3 regions of the Paenibacillus sp. D9 genome follow, and region 2 is predicted to be linked to each of the others. Evidence: riboswitches for the same ligand, from Rfam matches in the RefSeq annotation. Region 2 holds a riboswitch; each other region holds the start of a gene.
The links. Region 2 has a riboswitch for cyclic di-GMP ahead of VE23_RS12580 (response regulator). Riboswitches for the same ligand answer to the same signal wherever they lie in the genome.

Region 1 (2,274 bases), 760 kb from region 2:
CCGGCGCCAAGGTTAACGCCTTTGATGAACATCCTGCTCCACTTCTGTCCGTCATGGACATAAAACGAAGCCGAATCCGTCTTGCTGACAAAACTTAAACCGCCCTCCTGTTGGAAAGCGGTTTCAGAACTCTCCTTCTTGGGAGAGAGTGAATATTGATAAACGATTACGGCCCCTAGAACGACAAAAATCGCCAAAAATCCGGTTAATATCTTCATTTTTCCAGTCATGTCATAACCTCCTTTGCCATTCTATAGGCAGTTTCACCCATATGTCAACGCAATTCCCAGTAAATTGGTCCCATATAAAAAGCGAGCTTCCGGAGGAATTCCGGAGCCCGCTTGAAGGAAGAGTTAGGTCATTTTCATCCAGCTGTCGTAGTGATGAATGGCTATGCCTTCAAAAGCAGAATTGGATTTGTATCGTTGGTACACCTGATCAAGCTGCTCATACATATATTCCTTTTTCTTTGCATAAAAGGTCACGAAGCTGTAATCGGGAGCCAGCTTGCCGGTCTCGACGGCAACCGACCCTCTTACCTGATATTTCTCGAACAGCTTCATTTGCGCTGCCGATACCGACAGGATGCTTTCGTCTCCGGCGGCCTTGTCACGGTAAGCCATGATCGTGATGAATTTCACTTGCTTGCAGAGCCACTCGGCAAGAAACCCGGCTCCATACTTATTGTCATATTTGACGCCATGGAACCAAAAGGGAATATCGATTCCGAGCTCCAGCTGATTTCGATCGGCCCACTCCTGAAACGACCGCATCATGGTCTGATAGTTCTCGATGTACCGATTGGCGTTCTGCTCGTACCCTTCGGATTCATAAGGCTCGACATCGAGATGGATTCCGCCGAACCTCTCCTTGTCGGAGGCTGACTGCTGATAGCCTTGAAGCCAAGTCAGAAATGTCTGTTGAAGGGCGGATCCTCCGGCCTCGACCCACTCGGGAGCTCCGTCCAGAGCGTGAACGCGAATCCCGCGCTGGGAGGCTTTTCGGATGAAATCCTTGTAGCAGCCGGGCTCAATGGCGGGATTGATCTGCAGATGCAGCAGACTCACTCCATTGGCAGCCAAGTCCTCGATGATAACATCCGTCTGAGAGACGATTTTTGAAGTATCCCACAGCCAAGTGGATAGGGTCGGAGCTTTCGTGAAAGCATGGCTCGCTTTGGCATCTGCGACTCCGGAACAAGCGAGAAGAAGCAAGGAAAGAATGCAGATCAATGAAGTTAATTTCATCACGGTATCCCCCGCCTGCAACGGCTTCAGCGGCCCGGAAATAAAAAACAGTCCGGGAAAGCAACCCGAACTGTGTAGGATACACATAAAAAATAAGAAGAAGGGAACCTTCTTATTTCTTTCTTCGTTCGGCAACTGGCTGCCATAGGCTCTCGCCCTTAGGCCCTCTAGTTTTGCGTCCCTGCCTTTCCGACAGGTTTGCCATTATCGTGAAGCACATCAGTAATAATGAAATCATAATCCATGAACCGCTAAAAGTCCAACCTTATCCATTCAGAGCCCTTCCCAGCAGACACGGCTAAAAACGCTCTACGAAGCTTCCTGGGCTTCCTGGTATGCGGCCGGAGCAGCTTCGCGCTGGCGCCGCGACATCATGATGTTGAGGATGATCGCGGTCAGCGATCCCGTGACGATGCCGCTCTGCAGCAGCATGGACGCTTCCGACGGAAGCTGGCCGAACATCGCCGGCACGGTGGCGGAACCGAGGCCGACGGCGAGGCTGCATGCCACGATCATCAGATTGCCTTCCTTGCGCAGGTCGACTTCCGAGAGAATGCCCATGCCGGAAGCGGCGACGGAGCCGAACATGACGATCATGGCGCCGCCCAGCACGGCGCTGGGCACGACGGTCGTCAGCGCCGCGAGCTTCGGCAGCAGGCCGAGCAGCACCATGATGGCGCCGGCAGCGACGATGACGCTCCGCTTCTTGACCTTCGTCAGCGCAATGAGCCCGACATTTTGGGAGAAGGCCGTATAAGGGAAGGCGTTGAAGATGCCTCCCAGCATGATCGCAGCTCCCTCCGAGCGGAGGCCGTTCACGATCTGCTTCTCGTCGACCTGCTGGTCGGTCGTCTTGCCGACAGCGAGGTATACGCCGGTCGATTCCACCATGCTGACGATATTGACGAGGATCATCGTCACGACGGCGACGAGGCTCACATGCGGAGCGCCGAAGTAGAACGGCTGCGCGATGCTGAACCACGAAGCGTCCCAGACGCCGGAGAAGCTGACCATGCCCATCGCATAC
Region 2 (2,274 bases):
GAAATGCATGGCCGACAATAACTGTATTGGAGCCTCGAGCCGGCGGAATTTCTAACATTTCCGACAAATTGACTAAAATTCGTTGCTTCTCTTCCTCAGGAACTCCTTCTGCCGATAACTGTACAATGGAAGCCAGGAAGGGATTCACCGAAACGTTTTGTGTTCCAAATGCGATTTCGGCTGTTTGCTGTGCTCGGCAATACGGACTCGATATCACCGGATATTGAATGGGTATCATTTTTTCTTTGAAAATGGTTCCTATCATTCTAGCTTGATCTCTTCCAGTTTGGCTTAAGTTCCTTTGGGTTGCACAATCATGAAAAGTCAGTCCCGGTTGGTCCTGGCCGATTGTTGCCTCACCGTGTCTTAGAAACAGAATATAACCGCCCTTCTGGATTTCTTCGAATAACGTAGAGTCCCTTCCATTTAAGCTTTCTCTTGCTTCGACTATGTTTATTTCGAGCAAAAGGACAATGGCACTGATGACAAGAGCAGAAAATAACTTATTGAACATATTGATTCAGTTTCCTTTCTTGATGAGTATTCACATACCAATTTATCTCAGGATTTACGCAATTACACATGGCCTTGTTGAGCAATCACCGTTTCAAGAAAGGTGATATTCGCAATATTTGAATCAACATCCAGTACAACAGAGTGGCGCGAACGAATCCCACAGCGGCAAGGTTTTTCCGCCAAACCATAACACCTTCCATAAGTCGCCTTCCTTTTCAAAACCAGGAGGCATTATTTATATATTCGTCCAATAGCTTTCCTTTTTCAAAAAAAGATATGCACGGAGGCTTGGATACAGCGATAGCGACACTGAAGTTCCGATTTCATTTTTTGGAAAATGAACGAACATACTGCTTTTTAAGCAGGATTGATCGCGCCTTCGCCTTTGCGTGTATTTGTTGCTATACACTGTTTTATTTCGCATCCCGTTTAATGGAAACAATGCTAACGCTAGCTGCTCATCAATATGTTTGGTTTCATACAGTGGCGGTAAGGAAAAACGCTAAGCCGGTCACGTCCGAAGGCTTTGCGTATATTTTGGTTAAAATGTTGGCGAGACCCCCAGAGAAGAAGAGGGTTGCGGTATGTTCAAACATACGTTACTAAGGTGTGACACCAAGCAAACTTTTTGGCATCTATTGAAATATGGTAAAATAAATCAATACAAATATGTCGAATAGACTAGGAAAAAAGGCAAACCTGATCGAAAGACAGGGACGCAAAGCCACGGGTCTTCTGCACTAGTGCAATGATCGCCGGGTTACCCTCTCAAACCACACCAAGATGACAAGTAGGCACGCCAGTGAGGGGGCGTGTCTTTTTGTCATTTGAAAATAAAAAGAGGTGATCGATTATGAACAAACAAACAAGCTTTTCTGTAGAGATAAAAGATATGATCCGTAGGAACGGGAGTATCAAAGTATTACTGGCGGATGGTGACCTAGCTTGGCAACAGCGACTCGCTATGTTGCTTGAATCCGAGCCAGATATTTATTTATCTAACATCGTTTCGACAAAAGAGGAAGCGATTCGAGCGAGTGTACAATTAGACGTAGACGTAATGATCTTGGAAATGATTTTGAATTCGCCCAAACGAGACGGGCTGGACGCCGTAGCGGAGATTCTCAGAAATAAAGAGTTACCGATTATTGTCCTTTCTTCGATACATGATCCGGAAGTCATGGTCGATGCAGTTGTTGCCGGAGCGGTCAATTATATTACAAAGTCCAACTATATGGACATACCGGTTGCGATCAGAGAAGCTCACCGACGTCAGTCCTCTCTCCATGCGGATGTCGCGACGATAATCCGTAGTGAGATCGAGCTTATAAAGCGAAAAGAATTGCATTGCATGCTCACACCTACGGAAAAAGAAATTTTGCAGCTCATAGGCTTGGGCTATCGACAGGCAATTATCAGAGAATTACTTGGCATTACTTCGAACACCCTAAAATCGCACGTTCGGCATATCACTCGTAAATTCGACACCCGATCCATTCGAGAAGCTGCTGAGAAGGCGAAACGAAGAGGTCTGTATGATCAGCACTATGCTACGTGATTTAATGGGACTGAAATTGAAACAAGCTTTGGGAAAATTCGAGGATTTTCGACAGAAATATCATGGCAGAGGGTGACAAAAAGATCACCCTCCCCATTCGAACTAATAATAGGTAAAATGAAGGGGAATCTGAGGAAAAATAGGAATATTATCCCGTACCAAAGGAGGTGGAGAGAAAAAAAGATGAATGCTGGAGATTG
Region 3 (2,274 bases), 2.5 Mb from region 2:
TAAGCTCTGCCTGCGCATATTCCAACCTTGCTTTCCAATCACTATAGGACATAAGCCATGCTTCAACTTTTTCATAGGGGATGGACTGTTGAGTAAGATTCATCAAACACCCTCCCCAATTCCAAGAAATACTACAACTCTCCTTCCGCAAAACTGCTGAATGAAGTGCAAATCAATCCATGTTAATAAACATAATTCACGCTCCGTTTCTAATTGATCCATGACGATCATCCCTTCATTGTTATATTGGGGACAGCCGCATAATTACGTAAGTTAAAGGCACCATCCTCTTCATTTTACGAGAGCCTGTCCCATTTTGATTTACTTCAGACTCCGATTCACGACAACAATCTCCAGCATTCATCTTTTTTCTCTCCACCTCCTTTGGTACGGGATAATATTCCTATTTTCCCTTAGATTACCCCTTCATTTTACCTATTATTAGTTCGAATGGGGAGGGTGATCTTTTTGTCACCCTCTGTCATGATAATTTTGTCGAAAATCCCCGAATTTTCCCAAAGCTTGTTTCAATTTCAGTCCCATTAACTCACGTAGCATAGTGCTGATCATACAGACCTCTTCGTTTCGCCTTCTCAGCAGCTTCTCGAATGGATCGGGTGTCGAATTTACGAGTGATATGCCGAACGTGCGATTTTAGGGTGTTCGAAGTAATGCCAAGTAATTCTCTGATAATTGTCTGTCGATAGCCCAAGCCTATGAGTTGCAAAATTTCTTTTTCCGTAGGTGTGAGCATGCAATGCAATTCTTTTCGCTTTATAAGCTCGATCTCACTACGGATTATCGTCGCGACATCCGCATGGAGAGAGGACTGACGTCGGTGAGCTTCTCTGATCGCAACCGGTATGTCCATATAGTTGGACTTTGTAATATAATTGACCGCTCCGGCAACAACTGCATCGACCATGACTTCCGGATCATGTATCGAAGAAAGGACAATAATCGGTAACTCTTTATTTCTGAGAATCTCCGCTACGGCGTCCAGCCCGTCTCGTTTGGGCGAATTCAAAATCATTTCCAAGATCATTACGTCTACGTCTAATTGTACACTCGCTCGAATCGCTTCCTCTTTTGTCGAAACGATGTTAGATAAATAAATATCTGGCTCGGATTCAAGCAACATAGCGAGTCGCTGTTGCCAAGCTAGGTCACCATCCGCCAGTAATACTTTGATACTCCCGTTCCTACGGATCATATCTTTTATCTCTACAGAAAAGCTTGTTTGTTTGTTCATAATCGATCACCTCTTTTATTTTCAAATGACAAAAAGACACGCCCTCTCACTGGCGTGCCTGCTTGTCATCTTGGTGTGGTTTGAGAGGGTAACCCGGCGATCATTGCACTAGTGCAGAAGACCCGTGGCTTTGCGTCCCTGTCTTTCGATCAGGTTTGCCTTTTTTCCTAGTCTATTCGACATATTGAATTAATTTATTTTACCATATTTCAATAGATGCCAAAAAGTTTGCTTGGTGTCAACCTTAGTAACGTATGTTCGAACATAGCGCAACCCACTTCTTCTTTCGGGGGTCTCGCCAACATTTTAACGAAAATATACGCTAAGCAAAGGCGAAGGCGCTGCCAACTTACCGGCAGCGCCTTATTGTTTATGCCGAACATGTTCAACTCAACTCGAGCTGCAACAGTTCGGCCCTTCACGGCTCAAGCCTTGATGGCACGTATCGCGGCAGACACCAGGTATTGTTCGACATTTGCGCCGGGAATCCAATCCTTGATGAACGTCTGGGATTCGTCTTTAGGTTCGATCTCAATTTGGGTAAACCCGCTTTGCGCAAGCATGGCTTCCAACTCCCCGATAGAGGAAGCTCCTGAAATACACCCTGAATAGATACGGTCGATATCCTGCTTGATTTCTTCCGGAAAATCGGCTGTTGCCACGACATCCGATATGGCCAGTCTGCCGCCGTCACGCAGCACACGGAACGCCTCGTCAAACACCTGCTGCTTCGATGGGGACAGATTAATGACACAGTTTGAAATAATCACGTCAACCGAGTGGTCCTGAACCGGCAGATGCTCTATCTCGCCCAACCGAAATTCCGTATTGGTAAATCCGCTTTTACTGGAATTTTCGCGGGCGCGGCTGACCATTTCCGGTGTCATATCTACACCAATGACGCGGCCGGAAGCGCCCACCTGACGGGAGGCAAGAAAGCAATCAAACCCGCCGCCGCTGCCCAGGTCCAGCACGACTTCTCCCGGTTGCAAAGCAGCAATGGCTTGCGGATTGCCACAGCC

Region 1: linked by a shared signal. The riboswitch ahead of VE23_RS15800 (amidase) and the one ahead of VE23_RS12580 (response regulator) in region 2 are both predicted to bind cyclic di-GMP.
Region 3: linked by a shared signal. The riboswitch ahead of VE23_RS01345 (response regulator) and the one ahead of VE23_RS12580 (response regulator) in region 2 are both predicted to bind cyclic di-GMP.

What each region holds. Positions count from the first base shown of each region.
Region 1 covers NZ_JZEJ01000001.1:3,523,746-3,526,019, forward strand. Annotated here, with positions in the region: gene VE23_RS15795 (family 2 glycosyl transferase) at 1-230, opposite strand, end outside; gene VE23_RS15800 (amidase) at 354-1,250, opposite strand; cyclic di-GMP riboswitch class I at 1,375-1,460, opposite strand; gene VE23_RS15805 (nucleobase:cation symporter-2 family protein) at 1,557-2,274, opposite strand, start outside.
Region 2 covers NZ_JZEJ01000001.1:2,758,828-2,761,101, reverse strand. Annotated here, with positions in the region: gene VE23_RS12585 (histidine phosphatase family protein) at 1-514, opposite strand, end outside; cyclic di-GMP riboswitch class I at 1,199-1,284, shown strand; gene VE23_RS12580 (response regulator) at 1,370-2,074, shown strand.
Region 3 covers NZ_JZEJ01000001.1:284,695-286,968, reverse strand. Annotated here, with positions in the region: gene VE23_RS01350 (hypothetical protein) at 1-103, opposite strand, end outside; gene VE23_RS01345 (response regulator) at 548-1,252, opposite strand; cyclic di-GMP riboswitch class I at 1,337-1,422, opposite strand; gene VE23_RS01340 (arsenite methyltransferase) at 1,678-2,274, opposite strand, start outside.